3 regions of the Aerococcus urinae genome follow, and region 2 is predicted to be linked to each of the others. Evidence: riboswitches for the same ligand, from Rfam matches in the RefSeq annotation. Region 2 holds a riboswitch; each other region holds the start of a gene.
The links. Region 2 has a riboswitch for thiamine pyrophosphate ahead of thiW (energy coupling factor transporter S component ThiW). Riboswitches for the same ligand answer to the same signal wherever they lie in the genome.

Region 1 (5,579 bases), 320 kb from region 2:
GTAAATGATAAGGAATATTTATCCATAAAAATAGTCCCAAGCCTTGAATGCCTAATCCAAGACTTGGGGCCACTACACACAAGGTGTTTTTATATTGCTCCTACACGGCCAAAAATTTAACCCTGCATGACTAAGCCACCATCAACGTATAATATTTGACCGGTCATCATCCTACTCCAATCTGAAGCTAAAAATAATACTGGACCAACTACATCATCGACTTGAACCATTCGAGCTAAAGGAGTTGATTCAATAATCTTTTCTTTCAATATTTCTTTCGTTGTTTTAGTTGAATCTGTTGGATAGACCAAACCTGGTGCTACACCATTCACCCTAATATTAAAGACACCTAAGTCCTTAGCCATGCTTTTCGTATAACCAACAATGCCGGCCTTAGTAGTGATGTAATCCGCATAGGGGACAACAGGATCAGCAACCAAATTAGATACCATATTAATGATACTGCCTGAATTATTTTTCATCATAGTGTCTAAAACCGCTTGGGTGAGTAGACAAGTTGCTTTTAAGCCCCCTTCCAGCTGCCTTTGATAGTCTTCCCAAGAAAGCTGCCAAACTTTCTTCCTTTTCTCGGCATCGAATTGAAAAGGAGAAAAGACATTATTTACTAAAACGTCAAGACGACCGAAATTATCTAATACTTTTTTAACAACTTGATGAACCCCTTCTTGTTTTGTAACATCTCCCTTAGCGAGAAGAGCTTGAACGCCTTGAGAGGTACAATATTCTGCCACCGCTCTTGCTTGTTCTTCACTTTTGCGATAATTAATGACGACATTAGCGCCTGCTTTGGCAAATCCTTTTGCTATTGCAGCCCCAATTCCTCGACTTGATCCACTAATGAAAACAACTTTTCCAGCCAGCAAATTACTCACTCCTTCATTTTCTAATCTCTATAGGAATTCCAGCGTTCAGAATCTCTAAGAGAAGCTGAGTCAATATCTACTATTCGAACCAATTCTCTTAGTAGGGAATAACCATCAGAATTCCAAGCTGGATGCACTTGCATCATCGCAGATAGACTCGTTACGCGAGTAACCCCTAATTTTCCCCAATGGTTAGCCATTTTAAATAAACTTTCTGTAGGAGCTGCTACCCCTACGCTCTGTAAAATGGATAATTTATTCACTAGTAAATTATCAATATCCTCCCATTGATCTACAGCAATCACTTGTATCACGCGAGACAATGGCGAAGGGCTAAAAGTCAATGCTTGGCTATAAGTCACTAGCCAATTCTCAGGGTGAGCTGGGAAGATCTCACACCCTCCCTGCCATTCGATTTTTTCGCGCCACTGAGATCGTAAGTAAGCTTCTTCGAGCGATAACTTTCTGAGTGGATAACGCTTTTCATAAGCTCTTAATTCTCCTGCTAACATAAGGGCAAATTCTCTGGGAGAAACTTGACCTCCTCCTTCCACAAAATAAATCTGAGGGGAATAGCATCCTTGTTGATCATAATAAACTACCGCTTTAGCTGCTTCATGGACGATATGATTTACCTTTTCAGCATTTAATACTTGATGATGAATCACGCCAAAACTCAATTTATTCCCAAAGCTAATAAAGTGACTTGCTGGTGATAGCTTGGCTTGAATAGCTGCCATGGTTTGATTATTTCCATAAGCAAGAACACAATCAGACGAGTCAATCAAGGTTTGTTCACGCTCCTCATCTCCTCCCTGCCAGGAAAGGATGGCTAATTTATTAGCCAATTTAGGCTCAATTCGAATCAGCAATTGACAAAATAAGCCAATAAAACTCGGTTCACTAGAAGATACTTTTCCAATCAGCTTTCCTTTCACTAATAAATTAGCGACTAAACTCCATAATGGTAAGGCAGGCACATTCCCTGCCCATATATGCGCACACATTTGTGGAGCAAAAGCGCGACTATATCCCCCATGCATTCTGGGCACAAATTCTTCTAAAATATTAGGATTTTCAAAATTTTCAGCTAGCCAGCGCCTGAGTTCATGTTTCCTAAAATTCAATAAAAATTTAGTCAGAGCTAAGCGTAGAATTTCTGAATCATAGCCGGTAATAATAGGAAGTATTTTTTCATATTTCTTTCTAAGGGAATTCTGGCGATCTAATAAACAAAGGATCGCCTTATCTATAGCAGCTATGATCTCTGTTAAACTAATTTCAGAGCTATCGTTTTTCATGCGTTCTATCATTATTTTTAACTGTTCAACATTAGGAGCTGGGACTTGGATACGAATTGAATCAAATATCAGTTCACGGTTTTCAATAGCAAGATCATTTACTATAGGCGGCAAATAGCCACAGTTTATATTAATCATGGTGACCCTCTAACCAATCTTTAGCTGCTATCGAGCAGCCCTTAGGCTCTCCATTTTTTACCCGTCCCAATAACTCAAAACCACATCCATGGTCAATGGCTAAGTCTCCTGTTTGAATAGCAGGGACAGAATTAATATTTGCTAAATCAATATGAACGAGTAAACCTGGTTTCCCTTGCTCAACCTCTAGACCCGTCGCGGGGTCAATGATTTTATATTTTATCCAATGCGGCCCTCGTTTTAATAGCACTTTATCAAAAGCAAACTGGGTATAATATTCTGTGGATAATTCTGTCATACCATACATATTCACCGGATTTGTTCTTACCGGAAAAACCGAAAGTAGCTTTTGATAAAAAGTATCTAGCTGATAAACCTTAGAGAAATTTTTGAACCCCCCAGTATCAAATAATAGACTATCCGGATGGATCGGAAGCACTTCTCCTTGGCTTAAGGCTTCAAACAAGTGGACGAAACTATAGCTAGCTCCTAAAATAATTACTGGTTGCTTTTGATGCGCCATTAGCCATTCTTTTAAAGCAGCGACTTCTAGGCCTTTCTCAGTGATAAAATGCATGGAATCCGGCTGACCATTAGCCTTCAATATTTCTAAATAGTGAGCCAGTGAAGAATTAGGCATCTCTTCTTCATTAGGAAAAAGAATTGCCGTAGGTAAAGATTTATCAGTGACATACTGCTTGAAACCTAACAAGGCAGACAAATCATAAATTTCTAGATCTTTATGATAGTGTTTTCCACTGATTCCTGTCGTCGTCCCGCTTGTCATAAATATACGCGAACATTGTTCATGTGGTGTTGCACTCAGAAATGCATTTTTAAAGGCGTCGGTTGACACTGCCGGGATGTCCTTCCAATGACGTACTTGTCTTATCCCTACAGCTCTTCTTTGACAGAATTGCTGATAATCTTGATTATGTTTATATAAATATTCAAATAAAAGTAGAGCCATATCATTAAAATTTTCTTTTTCTTCGGGATGCTCTATAAAATGTTTAATAATCTTTTTCATTTTTCCCTCCTACAACATAAAAAGGCCACTATCCTCTTGAGTTCAAGATGACAGTAGCCTTCTCCCGTTGAATAGATTTCCCTACGCAATAACTTGATCAGGTTCTACGGGTATATTCTCAGCCATCCGGCACCCCGAATCTCAATTCACATAAATTTTATCATAGCGCTTACATAGCATCAATATGTATGGCTTTTTTTAATGATTTCATAAAAAATGACTTGTAAGGAGGAAAGTGTGCTAAAAGTAGAAAAGCCCTGATATTCATTGAAGGAATTATGTGCGATAGACTTTCGATGCCTTCCCTAGTTAATTCAACTAGCTCAGGTCAGACTTTTGCAAGCTATTTCGATTAGAAATTTTTTAAAAAGAGGCTGGAAAGTTTTCCAGCCCCTTTTCACTATATCAATGTCTAAAAAGAAAATGTCATTCTAAAAGCAATCTCAGCCTTAACTGAATAAGAACTTCCAACGAATATCAGCAAATCGAGTGATAGTCTGAAGACTATCGGTACATTCTCTTTTTAGCAATAGAAATATTTCTATTTTTTAACTTCTCTAAATAAGCATACTTTACGTAATTTTGGACTATATTTTTTTAATTCAATACGGTCAGGGTTGTTACGACGATTTTTTTCTGTTAAGTAAATGCGTTCGCCCTTAAGTTCCGTATTTTCTAAAAGAATGTTAATACGCATTATTTTCCCTCCATCAGATCAATAATTTATCATAGATTTTTAATCATACCTTAAAAGTCTACCATAGTTCTCAGTGCTTTTCAAACTTTTTATAAAAATGCCCTGGAATTATTTTTTATGGTAATAGGCATCTAAGACCTTGTGACCAACAACCTCTGCTGTCTTATCAAAGGCCGAAGCACTGATTTCTGGAATGACTACCGATAAGGCAATCTTAGGTTGTTCGTAAGGCGCGTAAGAAACAAAGGTTGAGTTAATTATCCCTTCGGTCCCTGTTTCCGCCGTACCAGTTTTAGCAGCAATAGTCACCGGGAAGCCTCTAAATTCATTATATGAGAGACCTTGCGGATGGTTGGCTGCTGACCAGAAACCTTGTTGAATTCGTCCCAGTTCTTCTGGACTTAACTGTACGGCATTCAACAATTTAGGTTGGTTTTGATACACCACTTGAGGGGTGTCAGACTCATGCTCACCATTTTCTCTGAGCACTTGTTTAAGCACATGGCTGGCATAGCGTTTACCACCGTTAGCGATAGTTGCGACATATTGGTTCAATTGCATAGGCGTATAGGTATCATATTGACCAAAAGCCAAGTCAATATAGTTACCAGGGTTACCCCCTTCACCTTCCAGACCAGTCACTTCATTTTGTAGGTCAATGCCGGTCGAGCTTCCTAAACCAAATTGATGGTAAAAATTACGCAACTTATTACCCGTTTCTGGATCTAAACCAGCCAAGGACATCCCTGCTTCATAATTGGGTAAGCCCCCGATAGCCATGGCAGTCCGGATCATATAGACATTGGAAGACCTTGCCAGAGCCATGACATCATTAATAGGAACGGGGCTAGTATTGTGGGCTGCCCACCAGGAAGCCTTCCTTGGTGTCCCAGTAAAGTAAAGCGGTTGGTCAATAAAGATATTTTCTTGCCCCGGTTTTAAAACGCCATAATGGTAACCGGCCCCAACTGTGGCTCCTTTGACGGTAGATCCCATGGTAAAGGATGAATTAATGGTTCCCAGGGCATCGTCAATGATTTCGCCATGTTCGTTCCGGTATTTACCAGCCATGGCCAGGATCTCCCCATTATTAGGGTCACTGGCTACCACATAGATGGAATTATTTTTACCGGTACTTGAGCCGTGCAGGTAGCCCTCCAAAATTTCTTCAATTTTCTTTTGAAAATCAGTATCAATGGTCAGTTGAACGGTATTGCCCATCGAGCCAGGATAAGCCTTGTCGGTTCTCACGACCTCGCCTCTTTGGTTAATTTCAGTTTCGTACTTGGTCTTGGCACCATGCAGGGTATCTTCATGCATGGCTTCCAAGTAAGACTTACCGACCCGGTCATTGCGGGCATAACCTTGGGCCAGGTAGTATTCAGCCTTATCACTCGGCAGTCCCTCTTCTTCAGAAGTCACGCTACCGATTACTGAGCGGAGTAAGTCTTTTTGTGGATATTCTCTACGCCAATCCATGGTGGTATTGACCCCAGGCATTTCATTACTATGCTCACTGACCAGGGCAA
Region 2 (5,579 bases):
GCTTTTTTTATACCTTTTTAGGGAGTGATAGTATGGAAGGTCCGTTTAACAATCAGAGAAAATAGCAAGTTAATCGTTTTTATATCGAATTATGGAGGAAAAATCATGAAAAAATATTTACGTTATCTCGCAGCTGGTTTATTAACTTGTACATTAGCCGCTTGTTCCAACCAAGGCAATGAAAGTAGTAAGGATAAAGTTGATGTGGGGATCATCCAATACATGGAACATGATTCCTTACAAAAAGCTAAGGAAGGTTTCCAAGATAGGCTCAAAGAAGCTGGTTATGAAGAAGGTAAGAATTTAGAGATTGAATTCCATAACTCCCAAGGTGACCAGTCAAACCTGCAAAGTATTACCCAACAATTAAAAGGGAAGAAGGATTTAATTTTAAGTATTGCTACGCCAGCTGCCCAAGCCATGTTGAATACAGACAAGAAGACCCCGCAATTATTTACAGCAGTTACTGATCCTGTCGGCGCTAAATTAGTTGAAAGTAAGGAAAAACCAGGTAAAAATATGACCGGCACGAGTAACTTGACCCCTGTTGGAGATGTGGTTAATTTATTATTAAAGGCTGATCCAAGTATAAAAACAATTGGTATCTTGTATAATTCAAGTGAAATGAACGCGCAAGTTCAATATGAACAAGCCAAGGAATATATTGAGTCCAAGGGCTTAAAAGTCGAAAGTATGACAGTGACGTCAACTAACGATGTGCAACAAGCGACTAAAATCTTAGCTGAAAAAGTTGATGGCATCTACCTTCCAACAGATAACACCATTGCTAATACCATTCAAACCATTGGAAAGGTCCTAATGGAAACTAAGACGCCGTCAGTAGCCGCTTTCGATGCCGCTATCGAAGGGTCTCTATGTGCCTATGGGGTAGACTACTATAAATTAGGTCAACAAACTGGAAATATGGCTGTTGATATCCTTAAAGGAGATAAAAAACCTGCGGACATTCCAGTAGAAATGTCTAAGGACATGGTCATTAAGGTAAACGATGAAATGGCTGCTGCCTTGGGAATGGACAGTGAGGAATTGAAGGCGCGTTTAAAAGGATAGTGAATAAAATTATTTAGAACAAATGAAAGATAAATAGCCAGACTAGAGGAATTTAGAAGAGGTCAAGAAGAGAAGAAAGTCAAAGCAATGTTAAAAGGTCTGACCTGCCGCAAACGACCAGGTAGCTTAAAAATCCTTGTAAAAGAGACCAGTCGGGTGACCTAGCGTATCGCTTTCTTATGTAAGAAGTATTGGCCTATATCTATAAGAACTGTAGCATGTGAATTAGGGCAGCCCAGAGCTGCCTTTTTAATGTTAACTAATAATATAAAAATAAATAATCTTTTTATATATTCAGGCATTTGTTGAAAATTTCAAGATTTTATCATGTTTTCATGATAAGATGTTAAAAATACTTTAAAGAAAGAAGGTTAATTAATGCAGAATTTAAAAATTAAGGATATTTTTAACCAAGTTTTAAATGGGGCGTCAACTGGTATTGTTATTGGTTTAATTCCTAGTGCTATACTGGGCGCTTTGACCCGATCTTGGCTCAGTTCACCCGGAATTTTGGCTGACTTTGCCGGCTCAATCCAGGCCTTTCAATTTGCTGTTCCCTTTTTAGTGGGACTCTTTGCTGCCTTGCAATTAAATATGAAAGGCATGGAGATTGCTGCTATGGCAGGAGCTGCGTTTTTAGGAAGTGGGGCAGCTCGCTTAGTTGATGGCGCTTGGGCGCTCAAGGGAACAGGAGACTTAATAAACACGATTATTACCGTATTTATTGCTGCTATTTTCATTAAACTTTATAACAATCGCTGGCAAAGTCTCAATATTGTGATTCTTCCTTTATTGGGTGGAATTTTACCTGGTTTTATCGGTCGCTTAATCCTACCTCTGGTTAGTCAACTGACTTTACTTTTAGGCCAGGGGATTGCTCATCTTACAAAGATCCAACCATTAATTATGGCAATATTAATCGCTATTGCCTTTGCCATTATCATCGTTACGCCTCTATCCAGTGTTGCTATCGCTTACGCGGTATCCATTAGTGGTCTAGCGGCTGGTGCAGCTAACTTAGGGATTGTAGCTGTTGTATTTACATTTCTCTATGCCTCTTCACGAGTTAACAGTAATGGGATTACTTTTTCATTATTATTTGCTGGGCCAAAATTATTTATGGCCAATTACTTACAAAACCTAAAAATGACCTTGCCTATTGTGATTAATGCAGGGGTAGTTGGTTTCTTTGGTTATTTATTTAATATTCAGGGGACAACAGAATCAGCGGGCTTTGGTATCACTGGTTTATCCGGACCAATCAACGCCTATTACTTTATGGATGGTAATGCATTGGTTAATATTCTAGTTCTCTGCCTTACCTACGTAGTAGTGCCTTTGGCGATTTCTATTATTACCCATCAGACTTTTACCCGTATGGGGATTTATGATGAGAGCATTTATATTTACCATGCACCAGAACATTAAAAAGCCCTAGCAATAAAAGACAATCGTTTTAAGAAATGCCTTTATTGAGTCGCTTTTAAAAAATAGTTGAAAAGGCTTGTTTAATTTTTATTTATGACATATGATGAGTAAGTAAAATACTATTAATTAGGGGAGCCACGGCTGAGAGGATTTATATCGACCCTTTAACCTGATCAAGGTAATGCTTGCGTAGGTAGTCTTTTTTTGTGCTCTCCTTTATCTTTTAGGAGGGAATTTTATGAATAGGAAATCAAGTCCATTGATTTTAGTAACGGTAGCAATGTTTGTGGCCATTGGGGTGGTTATTTCTCCGATCTTTCGAGTAGAGGGCTTTGCCCCTACCGCCCACTTTGTTAATGTGGTTTGTTCGGTTTTATTGGGCCCTTGGTATAGTTTGTTAAATGCAATTCTGACTGCAATTATCCGGATGAGTCTTTTTTCGGTACCTCCGTTAGCGCTCACTGGCCAAGTTTTTGGTGCTGTGCTTTCGGGAATACTATATCGTCTCTTTAATGGCTCTATCCTTGCTTGTGTGCTTGGTGAAATTATCGGCACAGGGATAATCGGGGCCATTGCTTCCTATCCAGTAATGGCACTTCTATTGGGAAAAACAGGGATTACTTGGCTCTTCTATGTGCCTAGTTTTCTAGTTGCCACAATTATTGGTGGTGTCTTAGCTTATTTCTTCTTAGTCACCTTACGTCAAACCGGTTTGCTTTATAAAATGCAAAAACGCCTAGGGATCAATGTTTATGATTCTTCTAAGAAAAAGGCTTAAATTAGCCACAGTTAAAGCTAAAGTACTCAACTTTTTCTGCGCCTTTAACTTTTATCTGTTATTATAAGATCACAAGAGTGAATAAGAGATTAGAGAATTAGGAGCTTTTTTAATGGATAATTTAATGGAAGAAATACTTATTCCCCAAGCGGAATTATTAAAACGTATCGAAGAATTAGCCAAGGATATTGCCCAAGAGTATCAGGATAAGAATCCTTTACTGGTTTGTGTCTTAAAGGGGGGCATGCCCTTTATGGCTGATTTAATGAAACAAATGGATATCCTTCTTGAAATTGACTTTATGGATGTTTCTAGTTACGGCGATGCCTTTGAATCCAGTGGCGAAGTAAAAATAATAAAGGATTTATCGGTCCCTGCAAAAGGGCGTCATATATTATTTGTTGAAGATATCGTAGATACCGGGAGAACCTTAAGCTATCTGTATAAGGTCTTAAAATCCCGCCAGGCAGCTTCCATAAAAACTGTTTCTTTATTGGATAAACCGAGTCGACGCAAAAAGGATTTTCAAGCAGATTGGATCGGCTTTGAAATTCCGGATAAGTTTGTGGTCGGTTATGGTCTAGACTATAAGGGCCAATTGAGAAACTATCCTAATATAGCTGTTTTAAAAGAAGAGGTCTATTCTTAACTATATATTTCTACTTAATAATGTGAACTGGGAATTTGTCCCAGTTTTTTCTTATTGGCTAAATAAGCTAAAGCTATCAGGACTGATTGAAAAAGATCATGACTGGATAAGTTATCTGTGATTTATTTTCTCTTATAACTATATTATCCTGTAAGATAGAATCAATTAATATAGAAAAGAGGTCTGGAAATGAAAGAAGCGCTTAAGTTTGCCTTCCCCAAAACCATCCCGATTATGATGGGGTACTTATTCTTGTCACTATCTTTTGGTTTATTAGCGACAAGTTCAGGCATTCACCCCTTATTAACCCTCTTAATGAGCCTAATTATTTATGGGGGCTCGATTCAATTTGCCGGTATTAATGTCTTGTTGGGAGCCTATGATCCCTTTGCCGCTTTTATGCTAGCTGTTATGGTGAATGCGAGACACATGTTTTATGGCATTACCCTGTTAGAAAGTTATCAGTCCCTAGGGTGGAAAAAATACTATAGCATTTTTGCTTTGTCTGATGAAACTTTCTCGCTGACAGCTTCGGTTAATGTTCCCGATCATATTGATAAGTCTTGGGTCTACTTTTTGATCAGTTTACTCGACCAGCTTTACTGGATTGTTGGAACAGTTCTGGGGATTTTCTTAGGGAATTTTATCAGTTTCAGCTTAAGAGGAATTGAGTTTATTTTAACGGCATTATTTATAAGTATTTTTGTCGACCAATGGCAGCAAAGTGCTAACCATAGACCACAAATTATTGCTCTAGCCACTGGAATAATTTGTTTATTGATTGTTGGGCCCAACAGCTTCTTGATTCCAGCAATGTTAATTATTATTGCCATATTCTTTTTTGTCTTTTTGCGTGAGGAGGAAGAAAGATGAGCTTTAACCAACAGTTAATAACTGTCATTCTATTGGCCTTGGGAACTGCCTTAACCCGTTTTATTGTCTTTGTGGTTTTTTCGAAAAACCAAGTTCCTCCTCGCTTTGTCACTTATTTAGGTAAGGTGCTTCCTGCCGCTGCCATCAGCCTCTTAGTGGTTTATTCCCTACAATCAAGCCCCCTCTTGGCTTATCCCTATGCTTTGCCTGAGCTGATTGCTATCGTTGTGACAATCCTGCTTCAGGCTAAGACCCACCGCTCTTTAATGAGTATCGCTGGCGGAACCCTGTCTTATATGTTCTTAGTTCAAGTGGTTTTCCCGTAATTCTTTAAAAGTTAAGCTAGGGAAGAGTTAATAACATAATGTAATAAAAAACGGAGATCCATAAAAAGTGAATCTCCGTTTTTTTAATATTTTTTAGCAATGTCACTTAACATAAACTTTTCTTCGAGTTCTCCTTGGTATTTTATACCTAAATGATGAAAGGCTTTGTCTAGGGCGTGGTACATTTTTTGGAAATATTTGACTTCCATATTACTTCCCATATGGGCAATTCGCAGCAGCCCTTCGCCTTGGGGACCGTCGCCTTTAGTAATTAAAATACCTTCGTCCCTTACTAATTTCATCACATCCAGGCTTGCAACTGCTTCAGGGAGTAAAACACTGGTTAATGTATTTGAGGCATGGTCTTTAGCATATAGTTCAAAACCGGCCTCTTTAAATAATTGTCGGGTAGCTTCAGCCCATTTTTGATGCTTGTTGGCAAAATCACTGTCAA
Region 3 (5,579 bases), 840 kb from region 2:
TAGGGTTAAGGAAGGAATAAAGTAGTTATAAACATCCCCAATCCCTCCAAAGGTTGAAGGCGCATTGACAATGACCCGGGCCACTTTCACCCGTTTGGCGTATTCGATTTCTAAGTCGCGGTTATTGGTATGGATGGCGGCGGAGTGGCCTAAACCGTTGAATTCCACCATAGCTTCGGCCTTAGCCATCCCATCTTCGGTTGTTTCAGCCTTTAAGATGGCAAGGACTGGAGATAATTTTTCCCGGGTTAGCGGTTGGGCAGGACCCACTTCAGGAACTTCTGCTGCTAGGATGACAGTTTCTTCTGGCACTTCAAAGCCAGCTTCTTTAGCAATCCAAACCGCTGATTTCCCGACAATATCGGCATTGAGTTTGGCTTGGTCAACCGCCTCACTATTGGCTTTAGCTCCAAAGCAGAATTCTTCTAAGAGGGCTTTTTCCTTTTGGTTGACAAAGTAAACATGGTAGGACTTCATTTCTTTAATGAAGGCAGGGTAAATTTCTTGGTCAACAATGGCAGCTTGTTCTGAAGCACAGACCATCCCATTATCGAAGGCCTTACTCATGACAATATCATTCACAGCTTGCTTGAGGTTGGCCGTTTTTTCAACATAAGCAGGCACATTCCCTGGTCCCACACCCAAAGCAGGTTTCCCACAAGAATAAGCAGCCTTAACCATGGCAGATCCCCCAGTGGCTAAAATAGTAGCGACATCAGGGTGGTTCATCAGTAAATTGGTGGCTTCCATCGACGCATGTTTTGGATCGATCCATTGGATACAGTTTTCAGGTGCCCCTGCCGCAATGGCCGCGTCACGCACTACTTTGGCCGCATGGATAGAAGATTCCAGGGCTTGGGGGTGGAAGGAGAAGACAATCGGGTTACGGGTCTTCAAGGAAATCAAGGACTTAAAGATTGCTGTCGATGTTGGGTTGGTAGTAGGAACAATCCCACAAATTACCCCGACAGGTTCAGCAATATAGGTTAATCCCTTGGCTTCATCACGGTCGATAATGCCTACTGTTTTCAAGTGACGCATGTGGTTGGTCACATGTTCACAAGCAAATAAATTCTTGGTGGCCTTATCTTCAAAGACACCACGTCCAGTATCTTCAACGGCATGTTTAGCTAAAACCCCATGTTGGTCTAGAGCTGCAATCGATGCCTTAGTAACAATATGGTCGATTTGCTCTTGGTCTAAGGCCATAAAATCTTCTAAGGCCTGTTTAGCCTTAGCCACTGTCTCATCGATAAATTGTGGAATATCTACTTTTTGTTCTTTTCCTTTAGCCATTGTTCTTCCTAACCTTTCGTTTATTTTTAATGACTTTCATCTTTATGGCTATTATGTTAAATTATTCACAATTAAAAAGCAAGTTATTTTTTGTTTTTCTTTTTACCCACAACCGCTTACAATTACTGAAACATTAGTAACTTAACCTTGTAATCGCTTACAAGATTTAAAAGAATATTTTTATATTTTAATTAAAAAGAGAAAATATGTGTTTATTTTCACAATGTTAGATAAAGATATCCTTTTTTAAAAACAGATAGACCCTTTTCTAAATATAAAAAAAAGGCCATGACAAGCTATCATGACCCTTATCGGTGTACAGATACTCTTCCCTTAGTGGTTCTAGCCTGGAAGGGTTTAAAGACTAAAAACTATTGGCTAAGGGAAGCTAAAGCAAATTAATGGTCACTAGGGTAATAAGTCAAGAGGCCAAAGCCATGGTTCAAGGGCCCACTCCCCTGACCTAGATCTAATTGATCTTTAAGAGCTAGGCTGAGATAAGTTTTGGCCCGGGCGATGGCAGTGACTAAGTCATCACCCTTGGCTAGGTTGCTGGCAATGGCACTGGATAGCGTACAGCCGGTGCCATGGGTATTGGGGTTATCGACCCGGTCGCCTTGGAACCAGTGGACTTCGCCAACAGGAGTCACCAGGACATCGTTAGCATCATTAACCCGGTGCCCACCCTTACAGAGGACCGCGACTTGGTAGGTCTGGCTAATTTTTTTAGCGGCCGCTTCCATATCCTTTGCCGAATGGATTTCTTGTCCCGCTAAGACCTGGCTTTCAGGAATATTGGGCGTAATTAAGCTGGCTAGGGGAAATACCTGGTCTGCTAAGACTTGAACTGCTTGGTCTTGGATCAAGTTCGATCCACTAGTGGCTACCATAACGGGGTCTACCACAATGTTTTTAGCTTGGTAGTTTTTGAGGGCCTTAGCAATTTCTTCCACTAAGTCCACCTGGGAAACCATGCCAATCTTGACAGCAGCCGGGGGAATATCCTCAAAGACCGCTTGGAGTTGGCTAGCCAAGGCCTCTGGACTGAGGTCATAGACCCCGGTCACACCCCTAGTATTTTGGGCGGTCACTGAAGTAATAGCACTCATGCCAAAGACTCCATTGGCCTGCATGGTCTTGAGGTCCGCTTGAATACCCGCTCCCCCACTGGAATCTGAGCCGGCAATGGTGAGGACGGCTTGGAGCTTAAAAAGCTTTTCAGCAGCTTTACGGATGGCTTGAGTCGCTTGGTAGGGGGCTTCCGCCTTAAATAAGGCGGAAATCAGAGCCACCCCAGCCAGACCCTGGTCACGTAAATTAGCCATATTATCTAAATTAATCCCGCCAATGCCTACGATAGGAATATTGACCCCTTGGGCAATCGCTCTCAGGGTAGTCAGACTAGTTCCTTGGGCATTGGCCTTAGACTGGGTCGGATAGAGGGCGCCAACTCCCAAATAGTCTGCACCAGCTGCTTGGGCTTTTAGGGCGGCCTCCAAACTCTTAGCCGAAGCCCCGATGATCTTATCAGGACCTAGCAGTTGTCTAGCCTGGTCGACTGGCAGGTCATCTGCTCCGACGTGGAGGCCATCAGCATCCACCGCCAAGGCCAGCTCATAGTCATCATCAATAATAAAGGGGACACCTGCATCTTGGCAGAGCGCTTTGATTGTTTTGGTCAGATCCAGCTTTTCCTCCTGGTCTTTAAAGGGATGGTCCTTCAGACGTAATTGTAAGATCGTGGCCCCGCCCGTTAAGACCTCCTTGACTTGCCGGATTAATTCATCATGGTCAAAGCGGTCGGGGGTAATAGCATAGACCAATAAATCATTTTTATTGAATGGCATACTTGGCTCTCCTTTCTAATTCTTTGGCCTCTAATAAGAAGACCTGGTCAATGACTCGGTTGGAATAAGTAGCATTGCCCTCATAAGGCTGGAGCACTTGGGCAGCGATTTCTCCCGCCACCCCATAGCTAACCATGGCCGCCGTCGTCAGGTAAAAAAGATCTTCTCCCGGATTACCAGCTAAAAAGCTGGCTAAGACGCCGCTTAACTGGCAACCTGATCCCGTATAAGAAGCCATCCAGGGGTGACCATTTTCAATGACTGCCAGCCGTTCGCCATCAGTTACTAAGTCAATCGGGCCTGACATGGCTAGGATAATCCCTTTTTCTAGGGCATAAGCTTTAAAGGCCGGGGCAAAATCAGCCAGGTTAGCCAAGGTCACCTCGTCTCCAGGCCCCAAGTCGACCCCTGATCCTTGGCTTCTTTCAAAGAGGAGGCTACGAATTTCCGAAGCATTCCCCTTTACCGCAGTCACTAGACCTTGGTCAATCAGATCTTGGCAGAGCTTTAATTTAGACGGCATAGCTGCAACTCCCACTGGGTCTAAGACCACGGGATGCTGATCATTTTTCGCTGTGGCAGCGAGGTCTAATAATTCCTGGTTAGGCCTAGGGCTAGCGGCATTTATGAGCAAGAGGTCAGCCGTCTTGACCACATCCTGACTATTAGGTAGGTTATCGGTCATTACGGGACGCCCGCCACTGGCTAGGATCACATTGGCTACATCATGGATGGTGACATAATTATTCAAGACTTGGACCAGCGGGGCCTTGGCCTTGATCTGCTGACTATATTTGGCAAAGGGAATGGTTGTTTTTTTAGGCATTTACTCATCTCTCTTATTCTGTTCAGACTGCATATTTTACCTGCAGGTCTTTTATTTCTAGACAGAAAAAAAGTCCTGCAAAGTATACTCCACTGATTGTACTTTGCAGGACTTCTTATCGTTAGGCTTTACCAAAGCTTGGCTATACCGTACAACGATATTTGAATTCTCACATCCCTACGCAAGTTTTAACTTTCTCAGGTTCAAAGAGTCCAGGTTTCCACCTATCTCAGCAAAAGCACCTCTTGTGAGTACTTTCTAACTATAGCAGAAACCGCTTACCTATTCAAGGCTGACCACTTAGGCCCCCTTTAAAAGCTAAGATAAATAAAAAACTCCAGCCCAGGGAGCCGGAGTTGATTGAGGAGTCTGGGACAAAAGTCTCACACTCTTTTGAAACGTGTTCCAAAAGTCAGCCCTGACGTCCACTTCACGAACTATGTGCGATAGGCTTTCGCCTATCTTCCATAGTTTGTTCCAGTGGTTCAGGGCTCCTTTGACTTTTGTCACACTCTTTTGAAACGTGTTCCAAGCGCAGAGCAAGCGTCCGCTTCAGAAAAAGGCGCTAAATTCTCTTTGAGAATTTAAACGCCTTTTTCTTCCAGCGGTCTTGCTCTTTGACGCGATTGTCACACTCTTTTTCTATCTTAGTACCAACCGTTAGCGTTCCAGAATGCTAGAGCGTTGTCCCATGAACCGTAACGACCGGCTACGTATTGGTCAGCCACACGTTCTTGGTTAGCTGGGGAGTAGTCACCATTTAAGTAAGAAGCGCTTAATTGGTAACGTCCGATGTATTGGCCGTTAGTTGCTGAGTATGAACCACCAGATTCACGTTGAGCAATGATTTCTTTAGCGGATGAAGAAGAACCAGTGTAAGCGCTTTGTGCTGGAGCTGGTGCAGGTGCAGGTGCTGGAGCAGCAGCTGGTGCAGCTTGAACAGTTGCAGGTGCTTGGTAGGTTTGACCAGCAGTTTCATCGACGGTGTAAACTTGAGCTGCTTGACCTTGTTTTTCTACTTCAACTTCATTAACCTTACCTGATTGGTCAGATTTGAAGGTTAATTTAGTTCCTGGGAAGATTAAGTTAGCATTTTCGATGTTGTTGATTTCAGCTAGTTCTTTGGTGTTCACGTCTGCTGCTTGAGCAATAGCGTTTAAGGTGTCACCAGATTTAATGACATAAACTTTTTCGTTGTCATCTAATTTTTGGAAGTCAGCTTTGATTTCTTCAACTGAACGTGCTTGCCATTCAGCTGCGTGTGCTTCAGTCGTTTCCCCAGCAGCAAAACTTACTAAGGCTGATAAAGCGATTGAGGTACCTACTAAAACTTTCTTCATATTCATGTGTAATAAAAATCCTTTCTTATGTGCAAAGTTCATTCTTTTTTCTATTTAATATGATTAAGCATCTTAATCATTCAGATTCATTTTTATCTCTCAACGAGGTCTTTCCCTCGTCGACATGAAATATACTATCATGGCTTCCAGACGAAGAAAAGGGATTTTCTGACTTGTTAAGGCCCTTTAATTACTTTGACATTTTAAAAGGATTTTCTGAAACATTTCTGTCGCCTTGTAACCTTGCTGTAACAAAAGTCAAGACCAAGC

Region 1: linked by a shared signal. The riboswitch ahead of AWM73_RS02430 (LuxE/PaaK family acyltransferase) and the one ahead of thiW (energy coupling factor transporter S component ThiW) in region 2 are both predicted to bind thiamine pyrophosphate.
Region 3: linked by a shared signal. The riboswitch ahead of AWM73_RS00160 (hydroxyethylthiazole kinase) and the one ahead of thiW (energy coupling factor transporter S component ThiW) in region 2 are both predicted to bind thiamine pyrophosphate.

What each region holds. Positions count from the first base shown of each region.
Region 1 covers NZ_CP014161.1:551,904-557,482, reverse strand. Annotated here, with positions in the region: gene AWM73_RS02440 (SDR family oxidoreductase) at 117-884, opposite strand; gene AWM73_RS02435 (acyl-CoA reductase) at 905-2,323, opposite strand; gene AWM73_RS02430 (LuxE/PaaK family acyltransferase) at 2,316-3,353, opposite strand; TPP riboswitch at 3,415-3,500, opposite strand; gene rpmG (50S ribosomal protein L33) at 3,895-4,050, opposite strand; gene AWM73_RS02420 (penicillin-binding transpeptidase domain-containing protein) at 4,159-5,579, opposite strand, start outside.
Region 2 covers NZ_CP014161.1:867,864-873,442, forward strand. Annotated here, with positions in the region: gene AWM73_RS04045 (ABC transporter substrate-binding protein) at 106-1,071, shown strand; gene AWM73_RS04050 (PTS transporter subunit IIC) at 1,450-2,499, shown strand; TPP riboswitch at 2,618-2,712, shown strand; gene thiW (energy coupling factor transporter S component ThiW) at 2,738-3,277, shown strand; gene hpt (hypoxanthine phosphoribosyltransferase) at 3,390-3,926, shown strand; gene AWM73_RS04065 (AzlC family ABC transporter permease) at 4,116-4,799, shown strand; gene AWM73_RS04070 (branched-chain amino acid transporter permease) at 4,796-5,125, shown strand; gene AWM73_RS04075 (pyridoxal-phosphate-dependent aminotransferase family protein) at 5,209-5,579, opposite strand, start outside.
Region 3 covers NZ_CP014161.1:23,878-29,456, reverse strand. Annotated here, with positions in the region: gene adhE (bifunctional acetaldehyde-CoA/alcohol dehydrogenase) at 1-1,296, opposite strand, end outside; gene thiD (bifunctional hydroxymethylpyrimidine kinase/phosphomethylpyrimidine kinase) at 1,695-3,143, opposite strand; gene AWM73_RS00160 (hydroxyethylthiazole kinase) at 3,130-3,969, opposite strand; TPP riboswitch at 4,127-4,225, opposite strand; gene apf (aggregation-promoting factor) at 4,617-5,315, opposite strand.